DNA from 4 places in the Rahnella sp. 2050 genome. Region 1 is predicted to be linked to each of the others. Evidence: predicted binding sites of a transcription regulator. Region 1 holds the regulator's gene; each other region holds the start of a gene.
The links. The regulator PhoB, encoded in region 1, activates phosphate uptake and scavenging genes when phosphate is short. The targets are predictions, from matches to a motif close to CTGTCATAAAACTGNCNNAT.

Region 1 (7,640 bases):
CAAAATAGTTGATGAAGCCGTTCAGGAGGAAAGACTGAAAGCCTTCGCAGAAAGCTCTGCTGAACGCATTCGCGCTTTGCGTGAGAAAGAAAAAATCAGTCAGGGCGTACTGGCAAGACTCATCAATATGTCCGCCAACAGCATTCAAAAATGGGAGCGGGATGAAACCAAACCCACCGGAGCGGCGCTGATCTTACTGATGCTAATTGAAGAAAAAGGTTTACAGATCATCTGCTAAAAGAAGCCACAGCTTGTTGCTGTGGCTTGATTTTTATCCCTTTACGCCGCTTTGGCTGGCCTGTTCCTGAGGAACAATCAACTTCGGCGCCAGCATAAACATAAACCGGGTACCGACGCCGACTTCACTCATGACTTCAAGTTTCGTGTGGTGATGGCTGAGCGCATGTTTGACGATTGCCAGTCCCAGTCCGCTGCCGCCGGTCTGACGTGAACGGGCTTTATCGACGCGGTAGAAACGTTCGGTCAGGCGCGGCAGGTGCTGCGGCGCAATGCCCGGTCCGTTGTCGCTGATCTGGAACTGTGCGCCATGCGGCGTTTGTTGCCAGCTGACTTCAATCCGTGTCCCCGCTGGCGTGTGGTTAACCGCGTTATACACCAGGTTCGACACCGCGCTGCGCAGTTGATCTTCATTACCAAAGACCTTCAGCTTGTCGTTTACGCGAAACACCACTTCATGCCTGCCGTTGCTTAACGTTTGCACTTCACGTTCGAGCATGCCGAGCATCACCGGAATATCCACTTTTTCGTGCAAATCAATATTCGCTGAGGCTTCGATTTTCGACAGCGTCAGCAGCTGTTTCACCAGCCCGTCCATCCGCCGCGTCTGTTCCTGCATGGTATCCAGCGCTTTAGTGCGGAAAGGCTCTTCCAGCTTGGCGTCTTCCATCATTTCCAGATACCCCTGCAATACCGTCAATGGGGTTCTCAGTTCATGACTGACGTTAGCGAAGAAGTTACGCCGTGCGCCTTCAAGCTGACGCATCTGGGTCACGTCGCGTGCCACCATCAGCAGTTGTCCTTCGGAATAAGGCATGACGCGAAATTCGACATAATGCTCATTATTGAGTTGTAAATTCAGCGCCCGGCTGAAATCGCGGGTCTGGATCCACAGCCGGAATTCCGGATAACGCAGCAGGTTGAAGATATGTTGCCCGTTATCTTCCGGCCAGCGGAAACCGAGCAAATCCTGCGCCAGTCCGTTACACCAGAAAATATTGCCATCTTCAGTGGTCAGCACCACGGCATCCGGCAGCGATTCGGCACCGCTGCGAAAACGTTTGATGAGCTGACCTAATTCCCGACGGCGACGCCGGTTGCGTATCTGCATCTGGTTCAGCCCGTAAAACAGCGGCTCCCAGCTCCAGCGCCCATTCGGTGGCGTAATGCTGCGGTCGAGCCACAGCCAGTGAGAGAGTTTAAGCTGGTTGTAATAATTCCAGCCCAGTGCCGCCATCAGCGACACCAGGAGGAGCCAGCCGAAATGGCCGACGAAGATACCGAGAATTAACGCTGGCAGGCAAAAGAGAAACAATTCACCCGCCAGTCGTTTCCATGACAAACGTTCTAGCACACAGATTCTCCGCTGTGAGGGCTCAATAACGCGTTGAAAAACGGTATCCGGTACCACGAACAGTCTGGATCATTCTGTCATGTCCACTGGTTTCCAGCGCCTTACGTAAACGACGAATATGCACGTCAACCGTGCGATCTTCCACATAAACGTTAGTGCCCCAGACGTTATTGAGCAACTGTTCGCGGCTGTATACACGTTCGGAATGGGTCATAAAGAAGTGTAATAACTTAAATTCGGTCGGCCCCATATCGAGCGCCTGCTCGTTGGCCATTACCCGGTGAGACGACGGATCCAGGCTTAAACCCTGCATGTCGATCACTTCTTCCACCGCCATTGGCGAGATGCGACGCATCACGGCTTTAATGCGGGCAACCAGTTCTTTCGGAGAAAACGGTTTAGTGATGTAATCATCGGCACCCACTTCAAGGCCGCGCACCCGATCTTCTTCTTCACCGCGTGCGGTCAGCATCATCACCGGAATTTCGCGGGTCAGTGCCTCACGTTTAAGATGCTTAATAAACTGAATACCGGAACCGCCAGGTAACATCCAGTCAAGCAGGATCAGTTCAGGGTAAGGTTCAACAAGCTGCCCAATCGCTGAATCAAAATCCTCAGCTTCTACGGCCTGATAGCCATTTTGTTCCAGTACAAAACACACCATTTCACGGATTGGAGCTTCGTCTTCAACCACCAATATACGTCTAGCCATCGTAGGTCCTGCCAATAGGTTAGCGATCTTTTATTTGATTGCGGGCGCCATTATGCGTCAGTTTTGTGACAGATTTATGAATGAAAAGAATGGTTCATTACAGTCAACTATGACAGATAATTTCCGGCCATCTTGCTGAAATTGGTCTGATTTATCGGGGACAGCTTCCCCTGCCGACGTTTATACTTTACCCCATTGTCGTCATCCAGGGTTCATACGGGAGTCTCATGCGCCTGATCCACACCTCAGACTGGCACCTCGGCCAGTACTTTTTCACTAAAAGCCGTGCAGCCGAACATCAGGCATTTTTGCGCTGGCTGACCGGTCAGGTGCAACAACATCAGGTCGACGCCGTGATTGTCGCGGGCGATATTTTCGACACGGGATCCCCACCCAGTTATGCCCGCGAATTGTATAACCGCTTCGTGGTGGAATTACAGCAAACCGGCTGCCAGCTGGTGGTGCTGGCTGGTAACCACGATTCTGTCGCCACGCTCAATGAATCGCGCGAGCTCCTTTCCTGCCTGAATACGCGGGTGATTGCCACCGTCGGTGAAAACCTTTCTGAACAGATTTTAGTGCTCAGTCAGCGTGACGGGAAACCCGGCGCGATACTGTGCGCTATCCCGTTTTTACGCCCGCGTGATCTGCTCGCCAGCCAGGCGGGACAGTCCGGCAGCGACAAGCAACTGGCATTGCAGGAAGCCATCGCCGCGCATTATGACGCGCTCTGGCAGGCTGCGCAGGCCAGACGTGACGAACTGGGCATGCCGCTGCCTATTATTGCGACCGGCCATCTGACGACTGTCGGCGTCAGTACCTCTGATTCCGTGCGCGACATCTATATAGGTACGCTCGATGCGTTTCCGGCGCAGGCCTTTCCGCCGGTCGATTATGTGGCACTGGGTCATATTCACCGTGCACAATGCGTCGCCAAAACCGAACATATCCGTTACAGCGGTTCGCCGATTGCCCTGAGTTTTGACGAACTGAGCAAAGCTAAAAGTGTGTACTTACTTGATTTTGATGGTGCGACGCTCAACGCCATCGACACACTGGAAATCCCGGTTTTCCAGCCGATGCAGGTAATCAAAGGCTCGCTGGTGGAGATTGAACACCAACTGGCACAGTTCGAAGGCGGTGATCCGGCCAAACCGGTGTGGCTCGATATTGAAGTCTCCACCCAGGATTATCTCAGCGACATCCAGCGACGCATTCAGGCGCTGACGGAAGATCTCCCGGTAGAAGTCGTGCTGTTACGCCGCAGCAAAGAACAGCGAATCAACAGTATTGAGCAGCAGGAAAAAGAAACCCTCAGCGAACTGAGCGTCAGCGACGTGTTTGAACGACGGCTGGCGCTGGAACCGGACCCTGACGAGCCGCGTCAGGCACGGATGCGCACGTTGTTTGCGCAGGTGGTTGAACAGGTTACCAACGGTCAGAACGCGGAGGACAGCGCACAATGAAAATTCTCAGCCTGCGTTTAAAAAACCTGAACTCGCTGGAAGGCGAATGGAAAATTGATTTCACCGCCGAGCCGTTTGCCAGCAACGGATTATTCGCCATCACCGGCCCGACCGGTGCGGGGAAAACCACCCTGCTCGATGCCATTTGTCTGGCGCTTTATCATCAGACGCCACGGCTGAACATTACACCAAGCCAGAATGAACTGATGACCCGCCACACCGCAGAATCGCTGGCCGAAGTGGAGTTTGAAGTCAAAGGTGTGGGTTACCGCGCTTTCTGGAGCCAGCGCCGCGCCAAAAATTCCCCTGACGGCAATCTGCAGGCACCGAAAGTCGAGCTGGCGTTACTGGCCGACGGCAAAATTCTGGCGGATAAAGTGCGCGATAAACTCGATGCCATCGCCACACTGACCGGGCTGGATTTCGGCCGTTTCACCAAATCCATGATGCTTTCACAGGGGCAGTTCGCCGCGTTTCTGAATGCCGATGCCAACGACCGCGCCGAATTGCTGGAAGAACTGACCGGCACCGAGATTTACGGTCTGCTTTCTCAACGCGTGTTTGAGCAACATAAAGAAGCGCGCATTGCGCTGGACGGTCTGCATCAGCGCATGGCCGGAATCGAACTGCTCAGCGAAGAACAGCGCCAGACGCTGGAAGCACAACGTGCTGAACTGAACACGCAGGAAATCAGCCTCAGTCAGCAGGCGCAGCAGCGCCAGCAGGATCTGAACTGGCTGCAACAGTGGCAGCAGGTGCAGCAAAAACAGCAGCAGTCTCAGCAACAACTGACCGCCGCAGAGCAGGAAAATCTGGCCGCCGCGCCGCAGTTACAGCAACTGGCGCGCAGCGAACCGGCAGAAAAACTGCGTCCGTTACTCAATGATCGCCAGCGCTGTCAGGATGACGCGCAGCGCCTTCAGCAATTACTGATACAACTGACGCAGCAGCAGGAGCAGCAGATTGCACAGATGACGCCGCTGAGTCTGGCGGTGGAACAGGCGCACACTGCACGGCAGAAACAGGCGGAAGAACAGCGTCAGATGCAGACGCTGATCGAAGAAAAAATCCTGCCACTGGATAGCGAAATCGCGCAATGGCGCAAATCGCTGGTGGAAACACAACAGGCGGTCAGCGAGTCGCAGAAACAGGCTGGTGAACATAGCGCGACGCTGCAGCAAATCACGGCGGAACGTCAGAAACTGGATGAGGAAAGCCGCCAGCATCACACCCGTCAGGCCGCGCTGACTGAAGCCCTTAACGTTGCACAACAACGTCAGGCTGAACTGGAAAAACAGTACCCGCAGGTAGTGTTACAAAAACGTCAAACCGAACTCATGCAGCTCCGGCCGGTGCGGCAGCAGCTGTTTTCACTCTCGCAAATCTTCCCGCAACTGAACCAGCGCGTGCAGCAACAACATAAAGATTTTGCGCAGTACCAGATGCTGCTGGCCGAAGAAGAACTGCGTCTGGGCGCGATCCGTCTGCAATGTCAGAAACAACTGGAACATCTGAACGACGTCAAGGCGCTGCATAAACAGGAAATGCTGATCGTCAGCCTTGAAGCCGAACGTGCGAATTTGCAAAGCGGCAAAGCCTGTCCGCTGTGCGGCTCAACATCACATCCGGCGATTGAACATTATCAGGAGGTTAAACCTTCTGAAACCGCGCAGCGCGTCGAGAAAATGCAACTGGAATTCGATGCAGCAAAAGCCAGCGGTATCGAACTGGCGGCGAAAATTAAAGGCCTGAAAGAGCAACAAACACGGCTGCAAACTCAGCTTGAGCAGGATCAGCAACAACTGAATGCGCATACCCTGAACTGGCAACAACTCAGTGCGCCGCTGAATCTGACGTTTACGCTGCATGATACCGCCGACATCACGCAATGGCTGACCGCCCGCGATGAGGAAGAGCAGCAGTCGCAGGCGCGACTGAGCCAGCACGAACAGCTGGCGCGGGCCCTGCAACAGGCCAAAGATGCCCTGAACGACGCACTGAATGCACAGCAGAAAGTGCAGCAGCAAAGCGCCTTGCTGACAGAGCGCGTTACCCGGCTGGAAGAGATGCAGGCAAAATCTCAGCAAGACCTCGTGCGGTTGCAAAAGCAACTGGCGGAAGGTGAAAAATCCCTTTCTGAGCTGAATGCCCGACGCCTCGAACTGTTCGGAGAGCGTCAGGTTGCTCAGGTTCGCGAGCACTTACATCAGCAACAACAGGCGACAGAACAAGCGCTGAGTGATGTCCAGACCGCGCTGCATAAGGCGCAGGAACAGCGCGACCAGTTGGCCGGTCAGTTGGCCAGTACTCAGCAGCAACAGTTACAGACCGCCGCACAACTGACGCAGGTGGAACAGGCGTGGCAGCAGGCATTGAGCGCCAGTGGATTTTCGGATGAAGCCGCAGTGAAACTGGCGCTGCTCGACGACGCGTTGCGCCAGCAGCTTCAGCAACGCAAAGAACATCTGCAACAACAACTGGCACAGGCGCAGGCATTACTGGCGGATGCCCGTCAGCAGCTCGAAAAACATCAGCTTGCCCGTCCTGCACATCTGAGTGAAACCGACAGTGATCTTAACGCCCTGACGGTGCAACAGGCGGAGCTGGCACAACAACTGAAAGTCCTGCAACAACGTCTGGGCGAAGTGAAAAATCAGCTGGAAAGCGACAAGCAACGCCACCATGGTCAGCAGACGCTGATTGCGCAGATTGCGCAGGCGCAGCGGACCTGTGATGACTGGGGTTATCTCAACCAGATGATTGGCTCCAGCGACGGTGCGAAATTCCGTAAATTCGCGCAGGGTCTGACGCTCGATCATCTGGTGTATCTGGCCAACCGCCAGCTGGAAAAATTGCACGGACGTTATCTGTTGCAGCGCAAAACCAGCGATGCGCTGGAACTGCAGGTGGTCGATACCTGGCAGGCCGATGCCGTGCGCGATACCCGCACGCTATCCGGCGGCGAAAGCTTCCTGGTCAGCCTGGCACTGGCCCTGGCGCTGTCCGATCTGGTCAGCGATAAAACCCGCATCGACTCGCTGTTCCTTGACGAAGGTTTCGGTACGCTCGATGCCGACACGCTGGATACCGCGCTGGATGCGCTCGACAGCCTGAATGCCTCGGGTAAAACCATCGGCGTGATCAGCCATGTCGAGGCGATGAAAGACCGTATTCCGGTGCAGATCAAAGTCACCAAAGTGAACGGTCTGGGCGTCAGCCGCCTGAGCAGTGAATTTAAAGTCTGATCCCTCGCCACTGCCGGGCAGGTTGCTAGATAAATTGCTAGCCACATGCCCTGCGGTGGATCCTTTTTGTGAAAGCGTGCACAAAAATCGCACCAGTTCAGTGCGCGCTTTTTCCTCAACCTGCTGAATTTACGTTTATTCCCGCTGCCGGAACGAACTGGCACGCCCTGTGCTTAACGTTATGTATACAAGTTGCAGTACAAGTTGCAACGTCCTCATAACCGCTTAGGGAACCGCCAATGAAAAACATCAAACCTGAAGTTGATAAAAAACGTCGCCAGCTGATGAAATGGCTCGCCATTACCGGCGGAGTGTCCACCCTTGGCGGAATGATCCCGACGTCAGTTTTTGCAGCCGACGACGATGAAATTCGTATTGGTTACTGGCCGATTGTCGGTGGTTTGCCGCTGTATGTGGCACTGGAGCAGGGCTTTTTTAAACAAGCCGGGCTGAATGTGAAAGGCGTTAAATTCGCCAGCGCCCAGCAAATTGTCGAAGGGATGATCACCGGCAGGATCCACGGCTGCGCCAACGGCACGGCAACCGGCGCGCTGGGACTCGGGGCGATCACCTCGCCGGGTCTGTTCAAAATTATCTGTTCTAACCCGTCAAACCATACGCTGGTG
Region 2 (7,640 bases), on a different contig from region 1:
GCGATCTTCATTCATTCGACGGTCACCGTCGGTTCGACAGACAGACCCAGCGGCAGAGGGTGATTCTCATCAAGACCGCTGTCGATGACGATTTTCACCGGCACGCGCTGAACGATTTTCACGTAGTTGCCGGTGGCGTTTTCAGCCGGGAAGGCCGAGAAGCGCGAACCGGTACCTTGTTGAATACTGTCAACGTGGCCGTGAAGTTTGATGTCCGGGAAGGCATCGACGGTAATTTCTACCTTGTTGCCGGGGCGCATGCGTTCGAGCTGCGATTCTTTGTAGTTTGCGGCGATCCAGATATCTTTTGAAACCACTGAGAACAGCGAGGTGCCAGCCTGAACCAGCGTACCGAGCTGCACATTACGCTTGGTGACGTAGCCGTCGAACGGTGCGCGCACCTGCGCATAGGAGAGGTTGAGCGTCGCCGTTTCCAGCTGAGCTTTCGCCTGTTCAACCTGTTGCTGACGAGCTTCGACGTTGGTTTCAGCCTGACGGATATTCAGCTGTACCTGCGCGGCAACCTGCACCTGCGCTTTGGCATTTTCCAGATCAGCGGCTGCAGAACGCACCTGCGCGTTGGACGTATCAATATTTTGTTGCGTGGTGGCACGCGGGTCTACGCCGCGCTGACGACGGAAATCGGCAGTGGCATTCAGCAAATTGGCTTCCGCCCGCGTCTGCTGGGCTTTCGCCTGAGCAAGCTGCGCCGGATATTGTACTTTCGCCAGATCGTATTGCGCCTGCGCCTGATGCAACTGCGCGACCGCCAGACCGAGCTGAGCCTGTGCCTGATCGCGCTGCGCGGCCGCGTCACGCGGATCGATTTCCACCAGTAAGTCGCCTTTCTTCACGAACTGGTTATCTTTCACCGCAAGATGAGTGACATAACCGGCAATTTTCGGCGCGATGGTGACGGCATCACCTTCGGTAAAGGCGTCATCGGTGCTGACCTGATCTTTGGTCATCAGCCACCAGACCAGTGCCACGACCACCATCACCACTACCACAATCCCGAGGATGATCAGGGGTTTCTTGCCGGGGCCTTTACGCTTTTCATCGTTATCCTGTTTACTGTCGTCGGGATTTTTCTGGTCTTTGGGATCCTGAGTGTGACCTCCTCCTGATTTTACCTGGCTGGAATCGAGTTCAGTATTTGCGTCGCCGGACGCGGAGGGCTGTGTCTTGTTATCGTTTGTCATAATGCTCTTCTGAATAGTGCTCTTCTGATTATCGGCCGCCACGCGCCGGAACAAAGAAATCTTGTTTTAAGCTAGAACGTATTGATGTAAATGCAAGTAAATCCATGTCAATTAACCTTAGGGAAAGCACAAAGATCCAAACCATAGGGAACGTCTTAAAAGTTGGAAATGGGTTATAATGCCGGGCTGGTATTTGTATTTTTCAAATAAAGTTGATTCTCTGCTTCAGGACATTTTTGTGAAACATTCCCAACAACAACCATTCTTGTGGGTCAACCCATGACCCGTCCCGCGCCTTCCTATAAAGGCCTGACACGTATTGCCTCGCTGGTGTCGCTGTGCGTCGCGCTGATCCTGGTTTGCGTCAAAGTCTGGGCGTGGGCCGCCACCGGTTCGATTGCGCTGCTGACCTCTGCCGCCGACGGTCTGGTCGATGTACTGGCCTCGATGGTGACGCTGATCGGCGTGCGTTATGCCATCCGTCCGGCAGACAAAGGCCACCGTTACGGCCACGGCAAAGCCGAAGCTGTGGCCGCGTTTGTACAGGCGCTGTTACTGGGCGGCGCGGGGCTGGTGCTCGGCGGTGAATCCATCGGGCGCATCATTAATCCGGAACCCCTGGCGCAGCTCGGTCTTGGTATCTGGGTGATCATCGGCAGTTCGCTGGCCGCCACCGGGCTGGTGCTGATGCAAACCTATGTGGTGAAACGTACCGGATCAACGGCCATCGCGGCTGACCGCGCGCACTACATTACGGACGTCGCGGTGAATATTGCCGTACTGCTGGCGCTGATTTTCGAGCGTTACTTCGGTTGGACGCGTTCCGACTCCATCGGCGCACTGTTGATTTCCTTCTATATGATCTGGAATGCGCGCGGTATGGCGGCAGATGCACTGACCCAGTTGCTTGATCGCGAACTGAGTGCAGATGACCGCAAGCGCGTGAAAGCGGCAGTATTAAGTGTTGAAGGCGTGCGCGGTGTACATGACATTCGCACCCGCAACGGCGGCGACCGCGTATTTGTCGAGTTTCACGTCGAGGTTGATGGCAATCTGACGGTGGATGTCGGGCACGATATCGGTGATGCGGCTGAAATGGCGGTGAGCAAGTTGTTTAAGTCTGCGGATGTGACGGCTCATCTGGAGCCGGACGGGATTGATGACGACAGACTGGATAATTTATTGCACTAAGGTCAAGGTTGTGGGTTTGCTCCCTCCCCTGCGAAGGGGAGGGTTGGGGTGGGGTATTAAATAAAAATCAAAGAGTTAAATTTTTTTAGTGTCAGTATTTACCCTTAAAACTCCTTCCCGTCCTCCCCCTTCGCCGGGGGAGGAGCAAAGCAAAACCCTCATTTTCAAAACTATTGCGCTTTAATCGCCATGGCATCCCGCATGGTATAGAACAAATCCGTCTGATCCGTCAGACCCACCACATTCGCCGCATGCGGGCCAAACGCGGCAATACGCAGCTGCGTCCCGGTGTGTCCCTGTGAATCATCTTCTGAGTTGCCGTAGCTGATAGTCATCGGTGCACCGTCCCTGGTGGTCAGCGTCTGGGTCAGACCGGGGGCTTTGGCATCGGATTCGATAATCTGGCTGGAATGGGCGTGGTCGGCGGTGACGATAACCAGCGTGTTGCCGTCCTGACGGGCGAACTCCAGCGCTTTTTGCACGGCCTCATCCAGATCCACCGTTTCACCGAATTGTCCGCACGGATTAGCGGCGTGATCCTGTTTATCAATCGATGCGCCTTCAACCTGCAGGAAGAAACCGTTCTGATTAGCTTTCAGCAAGTCGATGGCTTTTTCAGTCATGGCGGCAAGCGTCGGGATGTCAGCGGTGCGCTGCGGATTGGCTTCACAGGTGACAGCCGGTTTATCAATGTTGCCGTGATAAGTGGCTTTCGGACCCTGCCAGCGCACCGGCATGTTGCCTTCGGAGAACAGGCCAAGAACCGGTTTCTTCTGGTCTGCCTGCGTGATGGCACTGAGCTGTTCTGCGTTTTCCACCCAAACATAACCCTGTGTCAGCGCCTGTTCTTTGAGGGATTTATCCTTAAATTCACCGGCTTTCGCCAGCTGGCTGAACGATTTTCTGCCGCCGCCCAGCGTGACATCAGCGCGAGCCTGCAACAACTGTTCCGTGATCGAACCGCGTCCGCCATTTTCCAGCGCGTTGCTGGCGCATTTCTCTGCGGTTTCTTGCGGGCCGTAGCACTTGCGTGAGGTCACATGCGCAATCTGTGCGGCCGGCGTTGCATCCTGCAATTCTGCGGTGGAGACGTTGCCGGTGGCCTTGCCTGCGGCTTTGGCGATCTCAAGAATGGTCTGGTGATCTTTGCCGTTTACATCCACACCAATCGCGCCGTTATAGCTTTTAACACCGGTCGCCCAGGCGGTGGCTGATGCGGCGGAATCGGTCACGTAACTTGGTTTTTGCGTTTTCTTATCCACAGAATAATGCGTGTACTGGCCGGTCAGCGGCAGGGCATCAATGCCTTTGAAATAGCCGCCTGCGCCTTCTGCATAGTTACGTGCAGACGTGATTTCAGAATCACCCATGCCGTCGCCAATCAGCAAAATCACGTTTTTCACCGTTTTGTCTGACAACGAGGCTTTCAGCGCTGCTGTCTGATCACCGCTCAGACGGCGGGCACCACCCGGTTCCGTCAGCACGCCTTTTGCCGCCCGGTCGGTCAGCGTGTCGGTGTCAGCGGCGAGGGTGGAGGCAGAAGCGGAAAGCAGCAGGGCGGCAGTGACTGCGCGGGCGACCAGAGATACGGATTGTTGCATTATCAAAACTCCTTTTTATAAACCATCGGAAATAAAAATATACATATCGATATTTTTTGTTACCGGAAGGTTAAGGGAGAGTTGTGACGTTTTAATGACAGGCGCCGGACTGGCCGTGAGACTGGGTTTTAACTTTAACTTTAACTTTAACTTCAACTTCAACTTCAAGGTCAAGACCTTGGGTTGCCACCCAAACTGGCCTTAAGAGGCGCCTATCGCCGCGCCTCTTAAGAATCTCCGGCTCTTTTACTGCGCGCTCCGCTCGCTGGCTATGTTTCAGGTAGCACGGCGACAGGCTGGAAATCTTGCCGCTTTGCGGTTCCTTCACTCGGTCCTGGAGCCTCTGGTCTCCAGGCCGCTCCGTTCAGCAAGCTTTCTGAATCGCCCGCGACTTTTTAAAGAATGAAGTAAGTGAGGTTGTGAAGTAAAAGCCTGAGGCCGGTTCCAAAATATCGCCTGAGGAGAGGTGGAAAACCGCGCGTCTTTTTGCGCGGGTTGTAACCCGAACGAAGGGAACCGTGCAGCGGCGGGATTTTGCGGCTATCACTGCGGCTGATGAAACATAGCCAGCGAGCGGAAGCGCTTGTTGAAAAAGCGAAGGGAGATCCAAGAGGGAAAAAGCACGTTTCCCTCTTGGGCGGTTTCGGCGCTGCCCGATAAGTGATCACCGTTATTGAGAAACCGAAACTTTCTCGGTCAGCTTTTCAGTGCAACTGAGAAGCCGCCTTTGCATCGGCACTATGCAAAAAAAAAGCCCCGATGTACGGGGCTTTTTCACAACAACGTCAAAGACGTAATCAGTTGATCTGTACCGGCATACCGGAACGCATCTCGATAGCGCGCTGAACAACAGTCTGGTTGACCGCCGGATCCATCGATACGCTGCTTGCGCTGCCTGCCAGAGTGATTGGCAGTGGCTGCTGAGAATCAAACTCTTCCTGGTTAGAGGACAGCGGGTTGTGGATCTCAATATAACGTTTGCCGTCTGGTTCCACGGTGGCTTTCACCGGCTCGTTGATGAACTGAACGCGGGTGCCTTGCGGGACGTTGTCGAACAACCATTTGATGTCAGCATCACGCAGACGCACACAACCGTGGCTCACGCGCAAACCGATACCGAAATTGGCGTTGGTGCCGTGGACTGCATACAGACGCCCGACATACAGCGCGTACAGCCCCATCGGGTTGTCCGGACCCGCAGGGAAGACGGCTGGCAGGAATTCGCCACGAGAAGCATATTCTTCATGCATTTTCGCCGTCGGGGTCCAGGTCGGACCGGCTTTTTTACGCTGAACGGTAGTCACCCAGTTCATCGGGGTGTCTTTGCCCAGTTCACCGATACCGATCGGCAGCACGACCACAGTATTGGTGCCTTTCGGGTAGTAATACAGACGCATTTCAGCGCTGTTGATCACGATGCCTTCGTGCGGGGTTTCCGGCAGGATCAACTGCTGAGGAATGGTCAGCACGGTGCCCGGGGTTGGCAGGTACGGGTCAACGCCAGGGTTAGCTTCGAGCATGTTGCTCAAACCCATCTGGTATTGCGCTGCAAAATGTTCCAGTGGCAGGCTGCTGCCCTGCGGAACAGTAACTGTGATGTTTTCACCGACCAGACGACCATTATTGGCCGGAAGAGGGTAGACCACAGCAAAAGACGCCTGGCTATATGCAGCAACTGCCAAAACCAGGGTAAGGATTGCGCGAATGCTCATTTTCATATTTTCGTTGGTCGTTAATGCCACACTGGCAGTTGTCAGGATGTTGATTCCCCCCGATCCGATAGAAACCGGCCGGAGGAATAGTGTACTTGCACATAGCACTTGAAAGGGATCCGGTATGTGTAACGAATCGCATTTCAGGGCCGCTAATTATAAGGATTTATTTCAAACAGGCCAAAGCTTTCTCACCTTGTTAGAAAAGTTCCCTGCCACAACCGCATTTTTTGCGGCAGCCTGCACATTTCCTTCACATTCCTGACCTTATTTACGGCAAAACGGCACCATAACCAGTGCGGCAATAAACATCCAGGCCATGACCTGAAAGATGTCGTTGAACGCCAGCGTCAGCGATTGCGCCGCGACTTTCGCCCCAAACACGCCTTTCGCCATCAGCAATGCCTGAGCGGTATCAGGCGTCAGGTGACCGATTTTTTGCGCCAGCGATCCCATCACTTCCTGCGCATGATCCCCGTATTGCCCCAGCGATTCGCCGAAACGTGCCGCATGAACGCGGGTCCAGTCCTGCAACCAGGTATTCACCGTGGCAATGCCAATCGCGCCGCCGAGATTACGCATCAGGTTAAACAGCCCGGAGGCGTAGCGCAGTTCCGGCCCCTGAAACGCGGTCAGCGCCATGTTCACACTCGGCACGATGCACAACATAATGAACAGGCCGCGCACCACCTGCGGCCAGAAAAACTGTTCTGCTCCCCAGTAAGGGGTCACGGCGGTCGTCAGCCATAAACTCAGTGCGAAACCGGATAAACCCACGGTGATCAGTATCCGCCGGTCAACGCGGCTGATTAATCTGGCGGCAATAATCGTGCTGAAGAATTGCCCGACACCCACCACAAACACCGTTGTACCGATTTGCAGGCTGTTGAAATCGCGGATGCGGCCGAGGAAAACCGGCGTCAGATATGTAGAGGCATAAAGACCAAATCCAACCACCAGATTGAACAGGCAGGCGAAGGTGAATGTCGGGTCACGGAAGGGCGTCAGGCGTACGATCGGGTTTTTCGAATAAAAGGATCGTTCGAGAAACAGCACAAAGGCCACCAGTGAGAACCACGCCGAAATCTGGATTTGCGGATCGCTGAACCAGTTCTTGCGCGGGCCTTCTTCCAGCACATATTCCAGACAACCGAGCGCTATTGCCATCGATAATAAATGAATCCAGTCGATACGTTTAAGCATCGGATAGTCCGCTTTATCCACATGAATAAACAGCACGGCACCGGTGGCAACCAGAGCGCCGGGCAGAATGTTGATGAAGAAAATCCAGCGCCAGTCGAGTAACTGCGTGACTATGCCACCCACAGTCGGCCCAAGCGTGGGGGCCAGCACGCTGACCATGCCGAGGATCGCCGGGATCAGTGCCTGCTGTTTGCCCTGAAACATGGCGAAGCCGGTCGCGAATACTGTCGGTACCATCGCGCCGCCGGTAAAACCCTGCAACGCGCGAAAGAAGATCATCGACTCGATATTCCACGACAATCCGCATCCGATGCTGCTGAGGGTGAACAGCGCCGCCGATGCGCTGAACAGCCAGCGGGTGGAAAGTGCCTGCGTCAGAAAAGCCGAGAACGGGATCATCACCAGTTCGGCGATCAGATACGAGGTTTGTACCCAGCTGATTTCATCCGGTCCGGCGGAAAGCCCGGCCTGCACATCGTTTAACGAGGCGGCGACAATCTGAATGTCGATGAGCGCCAGAAACATACCGAACGCCATAATGCTGAAAATCAAAAACTTACGTGATGTCGGATAATCCGCAGGCGAAAGCGTCGCGGCTGGAGTCAGGGTGACAGACATGGCTATGAGATCCCGGGGACTTGTTTATATGATGGTCATCATATTAATATGATGACCATCATACAATGAGTGAAATTAAAAATGAGTGAAGCAACAGCAGATGAAGGGAGCCC
Region 3 (7,640 bases), on a different contig from region 1:
ATCTACACCAACCAATTCCACACTATCGAAGAATTGTCTTCTAAAGCGTAAGGATCGAAAATTATGTCTGAGATGACCCCGCGCGAGATCGTCAGCGAGTTAGACAGTTACATCATTGGCCAGGATAAAGCGAAACGCGCCGTGGCTATTGCTTTGCGTAACCGCTGGCGCCGGATGCAGCTTGATGAAGCGCTGCGCCACGAAGTCACCCCGAAAAATATTCTGATGATCGGTCCGACCGGTGTCGGTAAAACCGAAATTGCCCGCCGTCTGGCGAAGCTGGCTAACGCGCCGTTCATCAAAGTAGAAGCGACTAAATTCACGGAAGTCGGTTACGTCGGTAAAGAAGTGGATTCCATTATCCGCGACCTGACCGATTCCGCCGTAAAAATGGTGCGCCTGCAATCTATTGAGAAAAACCGTTATCGTGCTGAAGAACTGGCCGAAGAACGTATTCTGGATGTGCTGATCCCGCCAGCGAAAAACAACTGGGGACAACCTGACGAAGCGCAGGAACCTTCTGCTGCACGCCAGAACTTCCGCAAAAAACTGCGTGAAGGCCAGCTCGACGACAAAGAGATTGAAATCAGCCTGGCATCCGGCCCGATGGGCGTGGAAATCATGTCCCCTCCGGGTATGGAAGAAATGACCAATCAGTTGCAGTCGATGTTCCAGAGCATGGGTGCTCAGAAACAGAAACCGCGCAAACTGAAAATCAAAGAAGCGCTGAAGCTGCTGATCGAAGAAGAAGCCGCGAAACTGGTGAACCCGGAAGATCTGAAAGAACAGGCAATCGAGGCCGTTGAGCAACACGGCATCGTGTTTATCGATGAGATCGACAAAATCTGTAAACGTGGCGGCCAGAGTTCAGGCCCGGACGTCTCCCGCGAAGGTGTTCAGCGTGACCTGCTGCCTCTGGTGGAAGGCTGTACGGTGTCTACCAAGCACGGCATGGTGAAAACCGATCACATTCTGTTTATCGCTTCCGGCGCATTCCAGACGGCCAGCCCGTCAGACCTGATCCCTGAGTTGCAGGGTCGTCTGCCTATTCGTGTGGAACTGCAGGCGCTGTCGACTGAAGACTTCGAACGCATACTGACCGAGCCAAGTGCTTCGCTGACTCATCAGTACAAAGCATTGATGGCGACCGAAGGCGTAACCATTGATTTCACCGCTGACGGTATCCGCCGTATTGCGGAAGCCGCATGGCAGGTGAACGAAACCACCGAGAACATAGGTGCGCGTCGTCTGCATACCGTTCTGGAGCGTCTGATGGAAGATATCTCTTACGATGCCAGCGAAAGCAACGGTATCTCCATAAACATTGATGCAGATTATGTTAGAAGCCACCTTGACCAGCTGGTAGCTGATGAAGATCTGAGCCGTTTTATCTTATAATTTGCTCATACGTTCCGAAAGTGATCTTCAGGGAGGCGTTTGCCTCCCTGATTTTTTTAGATTTCGGACTGATTCTTCACCTGAGAAATCACCTATGAGCACAATCACGCCTTTCACTCCGACAACCCCCGCCCGCGCCTGGCTCGAAAGCCTGCGCCCGAAAACCTTGCCACTGGCGTTTGCTTCTATCGTTATGGGTTCTGCCATTGCCAGCCTGCAAGGCGTTTTCCATCCGCTCATTGCACTACTGGCGCTGCTGACTGCGGGCTGTTTGCAAATTTTGTCAAATCTGGCGAATGACTATGGCGATGCCGAGAAAGGCAGTGACACGCCGGAACGCGTCGGGCCCTTACGCGGCATGCAAAAGGGCCTGATTACCGCCGGGCAGATGAAGCGCGCGATTATCCTGACCATCGCGCTGACCCTTATCTGCGGTACTGCGCTTATTGCCGTGGCCTGTCATAAGCCTAGTGACGTGGTCGGGTTTCTGATCCTCGGCTTGCTGTCGATTGGCGCCGCCATTACCTATACCGTCGGTACGCGGCCTTATGGCTACATGGGGCTTGGCGATATTTCCGTGCTGATCTTCTTCGGCTGGATCAGTGTCGCAGGGACGTTTTATTTACAGGCAGGCTATTTCGACTGGATCGTAATGCTTCCGGCGACAGCGACAGGTTTGCTGTCCACCGCGGTACTCAATATCAATAATTTGCGCGATATCGAAACCGACAGCGCCAACGGCAAGAATACCCTGGCGGTTCGCCTCGGGCCGGTTAACGCACGACGCTATCACGCCATCATTCTGACCGCCGCCGTGCTGTGTCTGGTGATTTTCTCCGCCCTGCACCTGCCTCACTGGACCGGCTGGCTGTTTATTCTGGCGCTCCCAATGCTGGCAAAACATCTGATGCGGGTGATGAAATCGACAACATCCACTGAAGTCCGCCCGTTGCTGGAACATATGGTAAAAACCGCGTTGCTGACTAACGTCTTGTTTGCAGTGGGTCTGTTGCTCAATTGAGTAAAGTTGGCCTGATGTGCGTTTATCAGGTCACTTTTCACATTTAACAATTGATGATTTTGCCAACATCCGCCGGAAAGGGATATACTGAACACTCATGCAGCAACCAGATGAAATCCTATGAAATACGATACTTCCGAACTTTGCGACATCTACCATGAAGAAGTGAATGTCGTTGAACCCTTGTTCTCCAACTTTGGCGGCCGTACTTCATTTGGCGGGCAAATCACCACCGTGAAATGCTTCGAAGATAATGGCTTGCTTTATGACCTGCTGGAAGAAAATGGCCGTGGCCGTGTATTAGTGATCGATGGTGGCGGTTCTGTTCGTCGCGCACTGCTGGATGCCGGACTGGCACGCCTTGCATTGCAAAACGAATGGGAAGGCATCGTGATTTACGGTGCAGTCCGTCAGGTTGATGATCTCGAAGAGCTGGATCTGGGTATCCAGGCGATGGCGGCTATCCCGGCTGGCGCAGGCAGTGAAGGGATTGGCGAAAGCGACATTCGTGTCAATTTCGGCGGCGTCACCTTCTTCTCCGGCGACCATCTTTATGCCGATAATACCGGTATCGTGCTGTCCGAAGACCCGCTCGATATTGAGTGATTTCCTTCTGAGCACAACAAAAAAGGACGCCAAGGCGTCCTTTTTTATTTGGAATATGAAGTAATTAAACTTCTTCCATTTTTCCCAACAATGCACGCAGACGATCCTGCCATACGTGTTGTTCTTCTTTCAGCTGCGCATTTTCACGCACCAGAGACTCATGGTTGCCGCTGGCTTGCTGAACTTCCTGAGACAGGGTGTTGTTCTGCTCTTTCAGTTCTTCGATTTCCATCTGCAACAGAGTAATGGTATCAATCGCTTGCTGAACTTTAGCTTCTAATTTCTCAAATACTTCAAATGACATTTTTCGGTCCCCTTATGTTCGCAAGGCGCACATCTTATGTTCTGCCGCATCGTCCGGACACGGCTCAAAAATTCCTGCACTCCGTCGATTTTTATAACGAATTCATCAGAGAATTGCGCAAAACCAGCGTGTGTCTTAACGGGTGATTGTATGTAGCCAGCTTTGTTCTGTCTACCCGCAACCCCTTTATCCACGCAGTCTGTTGCAATTTAACAGCGCCGGGTATCAGGAAATGCTTAAAAAGCAGCGTCACACACCAGAAATACCGTTTAATGCCGAATAACCTTAGCCGCTGCGCGGGAAGGCACGCTGATGTTCGTTTGTCACAAATGGCGGCTGAAAATGTTAAATCATGGACTTTTTGCGCTGCATCAAGTTCCAGCAATACGCGAAATCGCTCATTTTTATGACACGACACACAAAATTTGATTTCGCTATTTCTCGTTTATGCTCGTTAACGATAAATTCACATTACGTTCTCATTTAATGATGAACGCCAAAATCCGATTACGTTCACAAACGACATAACAGAAAAATTATAACTAACCATTAACATCATCCTTAGCAGGATCAAACTATGAGCCAAACCATGAGTTCCACATTAAAAGGTCAGTGCATCGCTGAGTTTCTGGGTACCGGGCTTATCATTTTCTTTGGTGCGGGCTGTGTCGCAGCAATGAAACTTGCCGGGGCAACCTTTGGTCAGTGGGAAATCAGTATTATCTGGGGTCTGGGTGTGGCAATGGCCATCTACCTGACTGCCGCCATCTCCGGCGCACACCTGAATCCGGCGGTGACCGTCGCACTTTGTTTGTTTGCAAACTTTGAAGGACGCAAAGTTCTGCCTTACATCATTGCGCAAGTCGCGGGAGCTTTCTGCGCCGCCGCACTGGTCTACGGCCTTTACTACAACCTGTTCTTCGATTTTGAGCAAAGCCACAACATGGTGCGCGGCAGCGTCGAAAGTCTGGATCTGGCCGGTATTTTCTCTACCTATCCAAACCCGCACATCAGCGTATTGCAGGCGTTTCTGGTAGAAACGGTGATTACGGCCATTCTGATGGCGCTGATCCTCGGCCTGACCGATGACGGCAACGGCATTCCACGTGGTCCGCTGGCGCCATTGCTGATCGGTATCCTGATCGCGGTTATCGGTGCCTCCATGGGGCCACTGACCGGATTCGCCCTGAACCCGGCACGTGACTTTGGTCCGAAAGTCTTCGCCTACTTCGCTGGCTGGGGCAAGGTTGCCTTCACCGGCGCGCGCGATATTCCTTATTTCCTGGTGCCGATTTTTGGCCCGCTGCTCGGTGCTTCTCTGGGTGCCATCGCGTATAAAGCGCTGATCGGCCGCCATTTGCCAAATCAGATTAATGAGCCGGCAGAAGAAAAAGCACCTCAGCCATCCAAACAGCGTAAGGCCTGATCGGCTAAACTGTTCCACAGCTTACTCATTCGCAGGATGAATATTATGTCAGCAGATACGACTCACGAAAAAAAATACATTGTTGCACTCGACCAGGGTACAACCAGTTCACGCGCGGTAGTGCTGGATCACGATGCCAATATCGTCAGCGTGTCACAACGCGAATTCACCCAGATCTACCCTAAGTCAGGCTGGGTTGAGCACGACCCGATGGAAATCTGGTCATCGCAAAGCTCGGTGCTGGTGGAAGTACTGGCGAAAGCCGACATTAACTCCGATCAGATTGCCGGTATCGGTATCACCAACCAGCGCGAAACCACCATCGTGTGGGAAAAAGAAACTGGCAAGCCAATCTATAACGCGATTGTCTGGCAATGTCGCCGAACTGCTGACATCTGCGAAAAACTGAAAAAAGACGGTCTGGAAGAATACATTCGCCATAACACCGGCCTGGTTATCGACCCTTACTTCTCCGGCACCAAACTGAAGTGGATCCTCGACAACGTTGAAGGTTCTCGCGAACGCGCTAAACGCGGCGAACTGCTGTTCGGCACCGTCGACACCTGGTTGGTCTGGAAAATGACGCAGGGACGTGTTCACGTGACGGATTACACCAACGCTTCGCGTACCATGCTGTTCAACATCCATGATCTGCAATGGGATGAGCGCATGCTGGAAGTGCTGGATATTCCGCGTGAAATGCTGCCGGAAGTTCGCTCTTCTTCTGAGATTTACGGCCAGACCAACATTGGTGGTAAAGGCGGTACGCGTATTCCTATCGCTGGCATCGCAGGTGACCAGCAGGCGGCGCTCTATGGTCAGCTGTGTGTACAACCTGGTATGGCGAAAAACACCTACGGCACTGGTTGCTTCCTGCTGATGAATACCGGTACTGAAGCGGTCGCCTCTAAAAATGGCCTGCTGACCACCATCGCCTGCGGCCCGCGCGGCGAAGTGAACTACGCGCTGGAAGGGGCCGTGTTTGTCGGCGGTGCGTCCATTCAGTGGCTGCGTGACGAACTGAAACTGATCAGCGACGCAACTGACTCCGAATATTTCGCCATGAAAGTGAAAGACACGAACGGCGTTTACGTAGTGCCCGCCTTTACCGGCCTCGGCGCCCCTTACTGGGATCCGTATGCCCGCGGCGCAATCTTCGGTCTGAGCCGTGGTGCGAACAGCAACCACATCATCCGCGCGACGCTGGAATCTATCGCTTACCAGACCCGCGACGTACTGGATGCCATGCAGGCAGACTCGGGCGCTCGTCTGCAGGCACTGCGTGTGGACGGCGGTGCGGTGGCCAACAACTTCCTGATGCAATTCCAGTCAGACATTCTTGGCACCCGCGTTGAGCGCCCTGAGGTGCTGGAAGTCACCGCGCTGGGTTCTGCTTTCCTGGCAGGTCTGGCCGTCGGCTTCTGGAACGACCTGGAAGAAGTGCGCAGCAAAGCGACCATCGAACGTGAATTCCGCCCAAGCATTGAAACGACGGAACGTAATGTCCGCTATAAAGGCTGGCAAAAAGCGGTGGCACGCGTTCGTTCGTGGGAAGATCACGACGAGTAATCGCCAGATATTATCGCCAACACCCCTTTCTGAAACTCCCCATCCGGGGAGTTTTTTTATGCACCTTTCCCGTTGTGCTAAAATCTGCGCCACAGATGAGCCTCGCCTCACCGACCTCTTTTTTTCTTTCTACAGGCTTTCCAATGAAACGTGAATTAGCAATCGAGTTCTCCCGCGTGACCGAAGCTGCCGCGCTCGCCGGTTACAAATGGCTGGGTCGTGGCGATAAAAACCTTGCCGATAACGCTGCCGTTCAGTCCATGCGCATCATGCTCAATAAAGTCGATATCGACGGTACTATCGTGATTGGCGAAGGGGAAATTGATGAAGCGCCGATGCTGTATATCGGTGAAAAAGTCGGTACCGGCAACGGCGACGCGGTGGATATCGCGGTCGATCCCATTGAAGGTACACGCATGACCGCCATGGGCCAGTCCAATGCACTGGCTGTGCTGGCAGTTGGCGACAAAGGTTCGTTCCTCAATGCACCCGACATGTACATGGAAAAGATCGCCGTCGGGCCGGGCGCAAAAGGCGCAATTAATCTCGAACTGACGCTGGCAGAGAATCTGGCCAATATTGCTAAAGCGCTGGATAAACCGCTGACCGAACTGACCGTCGCTGTTCTGGCAAAACCCCGTCACGACGACGCCATCCGCGAAATGCTGGCGTCAGGCGTGCGTGTGTTCGCATTCCCGGACGGCGATGTGGCGGCGACAATCCTGACCTGCATGCCGGAAAGTGAAGTGGATGTGCTGTATGGCATCGGCGGTGCGCCGGAAGGCGTGATTTCCGCTGCGGTGATCCGTGCGCTGGATGGCGATATGCAGGGCCGTTTGCTGGCGCGTCATGATGTGAAAGGCGATACACCGGAAAACCGTCGTATCGGCGAAGAAGAGCTGGCGCGCTGTAAAGCGATGGGGATCGAGGCCGGTAAAGTGCTGCTGCTGGATGATATGGCGCGTAACGATAACGTGATTTTCTCCGCGACCGGTATTACCAAAGGCGACCTGCTGGAAGGCATCAGCCGTCAGGGAAACATGGCGACCACCGAGACGCTGCTGATCCGCGGAAAATCCCGCACCATCCGCCGTATCCGCTCGACCCATTACCTCGACCGAAAAGACGCTGCGCTGCACGAATTTATTATCTGATCAACTTCCTTCCGGTCATCAAAAAGCAGGGCCATCAGCGCCCTGCTTTTGCACCATCAGGCAGTATGTCCTTCATGCTGGCTACGGTTCGACATCGGCCACCAGCACAGTAAAATCAGCAATGCCATCGTAAACATCAGTAACCCGAGGCTGAACTGACCG
Region 4 (7,640 bases), on a different contig from region 1:
CAATCCTCCGGTAAGTTAAACAGTTAAGAAAATTTTGACTGGCGGGGAGGTTCTTTTATTATCCCCCTGAAAAAGTCGTAAAGAAAATCTGAGAGTCTGGAGAAAAGTATGTCTGAATTAATCCGCGATAAACTGAGCCTGCCTGCAGGGCACGATAAATTATTACTGCATTCCTGCTGCGCACCCTGCTCGGGCGAAGTGATGGAAGCCATTCAGGCATCGGGGATCGACTATACAATTTTCTTCTACAACCCGAATATTCACCCGCAGAAAGAATATCTTCTGCGCAAAGAAGAAAACATGCGATTTGCCGAACAGCATGGCATTCCTTTTATTGATGCAGATTACGACACCGATAATTGGTTTGCGCGGGCGAAGGGCATGGAAAATGAACCTGAGCGCGGCGTGCGCTGCACCATGTGTTTTGACATGCGTTTTGAACGTACGGCGTTATACGCCTTTGAACATGGTTTCAGCGCCATCACCAGTTGTCTGGGGATTTCCCGCTGGAAAGACATGAAGCAAATTACCGGCAGTGGCGAACGCGCGGCGGCGCCTTATCCGGGCATGGTTTACTGGGATTATAACTGGCGTAAAAAAGGCGGCTCTGCGCGCATGATTGAAATCAGCAAACGCGAACGCTTTTACCAGCAGGAATATTGCGGCTGTGTTTATTCCCTGCGCGACAGCAACTTACACCGTAAATCTCAGGGGCGGGACTTAATCAAACTCGGTGTGAAATATTACGGCGACGAAGACGGCGAATAACCCCGCCCCAGCCCCTCTCTTTTTGTTATACCCGTCCATCAGGCCGGGTTATTTATTCTGTTATTTCGCCCGCGCCCTGTCAGATACGCCAGTCACTATTTCCATACCAGTTATTTATTTCGTCAGAATGCTAAACATCAGATTCATAGAATAATTTCCTATGACCTCCCCTGCCTTTGCATCTTGCGTTCACCGTTAACGCTTGTTACTTTCCGCCTCACGCTTTTTATATACGCATTAATTCTAAGTAATAACACGCAGTTATTACCCGCGTATAGCGCTGTTCAGATCCATTAAAAATATAAAACAAACACAACATTATTGAGGGACAAAATATGTGGGTTTTAATTGGTATTCCGATCGTCGTGCTGGGTTTTGCACTGCGGTTTAATCCTTTATTAGTGGTGACCGTGGCCGGTATTTCTACCGGTCTGGCGGGCGGCATGCATACCATCGACATCATCAGCGCCTTCGGCAAAGCGTTCACCGATAACCGCTATATGGGATTGATCTGGCTGACACTGCCGGTGATCGCGATCCTCGAACGCAGCGGCCTGAAAGAACAGGCCCGTCATCTGATTTCCAAAGTGCATGCCGCCACTACCGGCCGTGTGCTGATGCTGTACTTCTTCCTGCGTCAGATGACCGCCGCACTGGGGCTTAACTCGCTGGGCGGTCATGCACAGATGGTTCGCCCGCTGATAGCGCCGATGGCTGAAGCTGCGGCCACCACCAAATACGGCGATTTGCCTAATGATGTGCGACAGAAAATCCGTGCTCACGCGGCAGCCGCCGATAACGTGGCGGTGTTCTTCGGTGAAGACATTTTCATTGCCGTGCAATCTATCCTGCTGATCAAAGGTTTTCTGGAACAGTACGGCATTAACGTTGAACCGCTGCATCTGTCTGTCTGGGCGATCCCTACCGCCATTGCTGCGCTGATTATCCACTTTATACGGTTATGGCTGCTTGACCGCTCGCTGGCTAAACGCCTCGACGTTCATCACGGGAGTGCAGCGAAATGATTAACCTGCAGACTGTTTATATTCTTGCGGGCCTGATGTTCTGCGCCTATGCGTTCTTCAACGTGCGCGATAAAAGCCATTCCCGCCGTTATGTCAACGCGCTGTTCTGGGGCATTTACGGTGTCACTTTCCTGTTTGGCGCTGAATTGCCGCACTTCGTGACCGGCTGTATGGCGATTTTACTGGCGGTCATCGCCGGTAGCGGGAAACTGGGTAAAGGCAAATCAGACAGTGAGCAGCCCGGACAGGTCGAAAAACGCGAAGCGGGGGCAAAACGCTTCGGCAACAAACTGTTTATTCCCGCCCTGCTGATCCCGATTGTGACCCTGATCGGCACCCTGACGCTGAAATACACGCCGCTGGTGGAAGCCAAAAACGTGACGCTGATTTCGCTGGTACTCGGCACGCTGGTGGCCTTTATTGTGGCGCTGGTTATGCTGCGTGATTCGCCGGTCAAAGCCGTGAAAGCGGGCGGACAGACGATGGATACCGTCGGCTGGGCGGCTATTCTGCCGCAGATGCTGGCCGCACTCGGCGCGCTGTTTGCGCTGGCGGGGGTCGGTGGCGTGGTATCGGAACTGGTCAAAAACATCATTCCGCTCGGCTCACCGCTGGCGATTGTGATTGCCTATACCTTCGGCATGGCACTTTTCACCATGATCATGGGCAACGGTTTTGCCGCCTTCCCGGTGATGACCGCGGGGATCGGGCTGCCACTCATCGTCAACCAGTTGGGTGGAAATCCGGCGATTATGGGCGCGATCGGCATGTTGTCCGGTTTCTGCGGCACCTTAATGACGCCGATGGCGGCCAATTTCAATATCGTGCCTGCGGCGTTGCTCGAATTGCAGGACAAGAATGGCGTGATTAAAGCGCAGTGGAAAACCGGTGTATTGCTGTTGCTGGTGAATACCGCGTTTATGTATTTCTTTGTGTTCCGTTTCTGATAAGGAAAGACGATGACGACGCAACAAAGTACCGCCCTGACGCCAGAGATGGCGTCCCGTTTTGCCTCACTGGCGCTGAATCATTTAACCCGTGAATTCCCGAACAAACTCATGCATGCCATGAGCAGCGCGGCAGATGCGCAAACGCCACGCCAGTTACATCCGGTCTTTTACGGCAGCTATGACTGGCATTCCTGCGTGCACGGATACTGGTTATTGCTGCGCCTGCTGGATCGTTTTCCGCAATTACCGGAAGCTGAAAAAATCATTGCGGTGATCGGCCAGCATTTCACGCCAGAAAACGTCGCCGGTGAAATGGCCTATCTGCAACAACCGCAACATGCCGGATTTGAAAGACCGTATGGCTGGGCGTGGTTTCTGGCGCTGAGCCAGCAATTGCATGAGATGGCATTGCCGCAGGCTGCTGAATGGGCAAAAACGCTGGCGCCGATGAGCCGGTTCTTCGAAAAGAGTTTTAGTGAGTTTTTGCCCAAAGCCACCTATCCCCTGCGGGTCGGCAGCCATTTCAACACCGCGTTTGCGCTGGCATTAACGCTTGATTATGCGAGCTGCGTTAAGCATCACAAACTGGCAGAACTGATCGAAGAAACGGCGCTGCGCTGGCATCTGCAAGATGTGCATTGTCAGGCGTGGGAACCGGGCGGTGATGAATTCCTGTCACCCTCCCTGATGGAGGCTGAACTGATGCGGCGCGTTCTGCCGGGCGAAGCATTTGTGACCTGGTTTGGCCGTTTCCTGCCGGATCTGGCTCACAGCCAGCCTGCCACGCTTTTCACCCCCGCCACGGTCACTGACCGCAGTGACGGTAAAATTGGCCATCTGGACGGACTGAATCTCAGCCGCGCCTGGTGTCAGCGTTCGCTGGCCTCTGCGCTGCCAGCGGGCGATCCGCGTGCGGCCTTGCTGCGCCAGACGGCAGAAGCCCATCTGCACAGCGCGCTGAACCATCTCGACAGCACCTACATGGGCGAACACTGGCTGGCGACCTTTGCCCTGTTGGCACTCGAAGCCTGACAGCCCTCTTCCTCTGTTCAGCCGCAGGGTTTCCGTGAAATCGTTAGCGAATAATCCCGCGCGCTGAATCAAGGAAAAATGCATTGAAGTGGCACAGTAACGGATATTCCGCGCTGAGCTGCTCAATTTCCCCCTTCACCCGTTCCACCGATTCCGGCTGGTGATAAAGCAAATCGTACAGATAGCGGATGACATTTTGCTGCGCTTTTCCGGCCCGGCAAAATTCCGTTGCCTGCTCGTTTATCCCTTTCGGCACCGCGCGATTTCCCCCCGCTATCACAAAAGGCGGCACGTCCTGCACCACACAGGTATTAGCAAGGAGATGGACGCCCGTGCCAATAATACAAAACTGATGCACCGCGCTCAGGGCATCAATCCGGGCATCACTGCCTAATGAAACATGCCCCGCCAGAGCACTGTGTTCGCCGATAAACGTGGCATTTCCTATCTGACAGTCATGGCCGACATGCACGCCCCCTTCAAACACATTCAGGTGCCCGATCCGGGTCATACCACCGCCCTGCACGGTGCCGCGATGCAGTGTCACGTGGCGGCCAATGCGGTTTCCATTGCCGATTTCCAGCCCGGTGGGTTCTCCGGCGTATTTCAAATCCTGGCTGATCTCGCCAATGGATGAGCCCATGCCAATCTGGTTATCCGTGCCAATTTTGGTATTGCCGTTGATAACGACATGAGAAGAAATGTGTGTTCCTTCGCCGATTTGCACACCGGCGGAAATAAAGCAGAAAGGCCCGATAACCACTCGCGGGCCGATAATGACACCTGGCTCTATGATACTGCTGGCCGCAATTGTGGCCGAAGATGAAATCAACACGAACATCCTTCTGACAGCCAGCAGGCAGTCAGTAGTGAATTAAACCGGACAGGCATAATCAGGGAAAGATCAAAATGAGCGGAGGGAAACGCACTCAGAGAGGTTTAAACAAGGGGAGTGTTTCGTTGAACATCCGCATCGCTACACGGCACAGCATAAGGCTTCAGGATCGAAAAGGCGGTCTCTTATATTTTTTTTATTTTCTGAACCTTTTCGGAAACGCTGCATAATGAAAATTTTATGACAGGTAGATTAAGGCTTTCTTAAGCTTGGATGAATATTCTATTGGATATTCATTTCTATACGTTATGTTTCCTTCACATCAACGCTGCTACCACCACCCTGTTGGGAGTTTTCATTGCGCTCTATATTTCCGAAGATTAGCTACTTTACGCTGACTTTACTGCTGACCCTGTATTTTACCTTTATCGTTAATCTGCCGATTTTGCTGCATTTTTATCACATCTTACATGCACTGCCCGCGTACAACCTGGCTTTTGCCCTGAGCATTCCGGTTGCGCTGTTTGCCGCACTGAACTTTGTGTTCACCCCTTTCAGCTTTCGTCCATTGCTTAAGCCATTCTTTATTATCGTGCTGCCGGTCAGTGCCCTCGCCAGTTTTGCGATGATGACCTTCCAGGTCGTATTTGATCGCGGCATGATCGAAAATATTCTCGAGACGCAATCGGCTGAAGCGTCGTCTTACCTGAATCTGAAAGTGATACTGTGGTTTGTCTTCACCGGCGTTTTGCCCGCTATTTTGCTTTTCCTGACACCGGTCAGCTATGAAAAAACGCCGTTACGCCGTCTCGGTGTCCGTCTGGTGTCGATGGTGATTTCATTGCTGGTGGTTGCCTCCATTGCCGGGATTTTTTACAAAGATTACGCCTCTGTAGGCCGTAACAACCGCACCCTGAATCTGGAAATTGTGCCGACAAACTACCTCTACAGCGCGTTCCAGTACATCAATCACCGTTACTTCACGCCGAAAATGCCGTTCCAGACTATTGGCAACGATGCAAAACTGGTGCAGCAACCGGGGCAGAAACCAAATCTGGTGTTCCTGGTGATTGGGGAAACCGCGCGGGCGCAAAATCAGTCATCTGAGGGTTACGCCAAACCGACTAATCAGTACACACAGGCTATTCCTGACGTGGTGTTCTTTAATAAAATGACGTCATGCGGCACGGCAACGGCGATTTCTGTGCCGTGCATGTTCTCGAATATGAAGCGCACCCGCTACGACGCCAACCGCGCCCGTAACAGTGAAGGCTTGCTGGATATCCTGCATAAAGCCGGTGTTTCGGTGTTCTGGAAAGACAATGATGAAGGCTGTAAAGGCGTATGCGACCGTGTGCCGAATATCACCATCGATACAAAAAAAGACGGTAAATACTGTGATGGCGATACCTGCTACGACATGGCGCTGATGCAGAATATCGATGACGACATCAAACCTGACGGCAAAAATACGCTGATTGGCTTACATCTGATCGGCAGCCACGGCCCGACGTACTACAAACGCTATCCGCAGGAATTCCGTAAGTTTATGCCTGACTGCCCGCGCAGCGATATTGAAAACTGTTCTCAGGAACAACTGGTGAATACCTACGATAATACCCTGCTTTACACGGATTACACGGTGTCGCAGGTGATTGAGAAGGCGAAGCAGTATCAGGATAAGTACAACGTGGCCGTGATTTATCTTTCTGACCATGGCGAATCGCTGGGTGAAAATGGCCTGTATTTGCACGGCACGCCTTACAGCGTGGCACCGGCGCAACAGACACACGTGCCGATGCTGTTCTGGTTATCCAGCGGTTATGTGAAAGCGCAGGGAATTGATCTGCAATGCCTGAAATCGTATGCCGTGAACAAAGACGTTTCACAGGATAACCTGTTCCACACCGTGCTGAGCGCGATGGACGTGCAAACCTCGGAACGTGATCCGCAACTGGATATTCTGGCAGCCTGTCGTACATCACAAAGGTAATCACGCCCCTGTTGAAACGGTTTGCTGCCAGAACGTTATGGCAGCAAACCGCACTCCGTCAGAATGCTTTTTGCCAGCGTGCTGACCGTTTTATCAAACCGCTCAGATTCATTATCCATCACCATATACAAAGCCGTTTGCCGCACCGTTCTGGCTGATAATTCCAGTCGGCGGAGCAAACCGCTCTCCAGCGCTTTTTCCACACTTTCCAGCGGCAGCCAGCCGTACCCCACGCCCACCGCAATGGCTTCCATTGCGGCCCCGACAGTGGTGAATGTCCAGCTGGCAACAGGGCCGGATGACACATTTTCTGCACGCGGCGCGTGCCGGTCGGCCACGCTAATCAGCGGAAAACGCGCCAGATCCTGCGCAGTCAGCGGAACGGTGAGGCTCATCAGCGGATGATCGCTTTTGGCCACCGGCACAAAATCCACGTCGAGCAGGAAGCGCCCCTGTATCGCATTTTCCGGTGCCAGTGTGGTGATGTATAAATCCGCTGATCGTTCATTTAATTGCTTAAGGCTTTCGCCGCGCAGAATTTCTGTCAGATGAACACGGGTATCGGGAAACTGCTGCTGAAAATTTTTGAGTGCGCGAAACAGACGGTATTTGGGAAAGACACTGTCGACAACCAGGCTCAGTTCGGTGCGCGTCCCGTCTTTCAGCCCGGCGGCACGGTGCTCAAGTTGCAAAAAGGCGGAAATCAGCGGCGTGGCCTGCATCAGCAACGCCCGCCCCTGTTCCGTCAGCGTCGCTTTACGGCCATGAATCTCCAGCAACGGCAGACCGAGACGTTCCTGTAACCCACTCAGGGCATAACTGACGGAAGACTGACTGCGGTTCAGTACCTCTGCGGCCTGCGCGTAACTTCCTTGTTCAATCACCGTTTGTAATACCACCCACTGCTCAAGTGTGGTGCGTGGAAGTGCCATATTTTTACTCCCTTTAGGTAAAACACATCTAAATTTTAGATTATTTCCATCTGAAATCAGCGTTTTTTTATCAATTTTTTAGCGCGTAATATTCTCCTCATCGAA

Region 2: phoA (alkaline phosphatase) is a predicted target of PhoB. The motif match lies at 4,076-4,095, and genes of this name have one in related genera.
Region 3: ABIC79_RS23560 (MIP/aquaporin family protein) is a predicted target of PhoB. The motif match lies at 3,723-3,742, and genes of this name have one in related genera.
Region 4: ABIC79_RS02250 (phosphoethanolamine transferase) is a predicted target of PhoB. The motif match lies at 4,838-4,857, and genes of this name have one in related genera.

The regions. Positions count from the first base shown of each region.
Region 1 covers NZ_JBEPKE010000002.1:849,062-856,701, reverse strand. Annotated here, with positions in the region: gene ABIC79_RS11220 (helix-turn-helix domain-containing protein) at 1-238, shown strand, start outside; gene phoR (phosphate regulon sensor histidine kinase PhoR) at 272-1,591, opposite strand; gene phoB (phosphate response regulator transcription factor PhoB) at 1,614-2,303, opposite strand; gene sbcD (exonuclease subunit SbcD) at 2,531-3,769, shown strand; gene sbcC (exonuclease subunit SbcC) at 3,766-7,014, shown strand; gene ABIC79_RS11195 (ABC transporter substrate-binding protein) at 7,254-7,640, shown strand, end outside.
Region 2 covers NZ_JBEPKE010000001.1:476,531-484,170, reverse strand. Annotated here, with positions in the region: gene ABIC79_RS02065 (DHA2 family efflux MFS transporter permease subunit) at 1-15, opposite strand, end outside; gene ABIC79_RS02060 (HlyD family secretion protein) at 12-1,202, opposite strand; gene ABIC79_RS02055 (cation diffusion facilitator family transporter) at 1,482-2,393, shown strand; gene phoA (alkaline phosphatase) at 2,564-3,994, opposite strand; gene ABIC79_RS02045 (L,D-transpeptidase family protein) at 4,792-5,712, opposite strand; gene ABIC79_RS02040 (DHA2 family efflux MFS transporter permease subunit) at 5,974-7,527, opposite strand; gene ABIC79_RS02035 (HlyD family secretion protein) at 7,609-7,640, shown strand, end outside.
Region 3 covers NZ_JBEPKE010000010.1:82,370-90,009, reverse strand. Annotated here, with positions in the region: gene hslV (ATP-dependent protease subunit HslV) at 1-51, shown strand, start outside; gene hslU (ATP-dependent protease ATPase subunit HslU) at 64-1,398, shown strand; gene ABIC79_RS23575 (1,4-dihydroxy-2-naphthoate polyprenyltransferase) at 1,493-2,419, shown strand; gene rraA (ribonuclease E activity regulator RraA) at 2,540-3,025, shown strand; gene zapB (septal ring assembly protein ZapB) at 3,090-3,329, opposite strand; gene ABIC79_RS23560 (MIP/aquaporin family protein) at 3,907-4,755, shown strand; gene glpK (glycerol kinase GlpK) at 4,801-6,324, shown strand; gene glpX (class II fructose-bisphosphatase) at 6,468-7,478, shown strand; gene emrD (multidrug efflux MFS transporter EmrD) at 7,535-7,640, opposite strand, start outside.
Region 4 covers NZ_JBEPKE010000001.1:524,029-531,668, forward strand. Annotated here, with positions in the region: gene ABIC79_RS02225 (epoxyqueuosine reductase QueH) at 109-768, shown strand; gene ABIC79_RS02230 (DUF969 domain-containing protein) at 1,104-1,793, shown strand; gene ABIC79_RS02235 (DUF979 domain-containing protein) at 1,793-2,740, shown strand; gene ABIC79_RS02240 (DUF2891 domain-containing protein) at 2,753-3,775, shown strand; gene lpxA (acyl-ACP--UDP-N-acetylglucosamine O-acyltransferase) at 3,819-4,607, opposite strand; gene ABIC79_RS02250 (phosphoethanolamine transferase) at 4,969-6,603, shown strand; gene ABIC79_RS02255 (LysR family transcriptional regulator) at 6,639-7,535, opposite strand.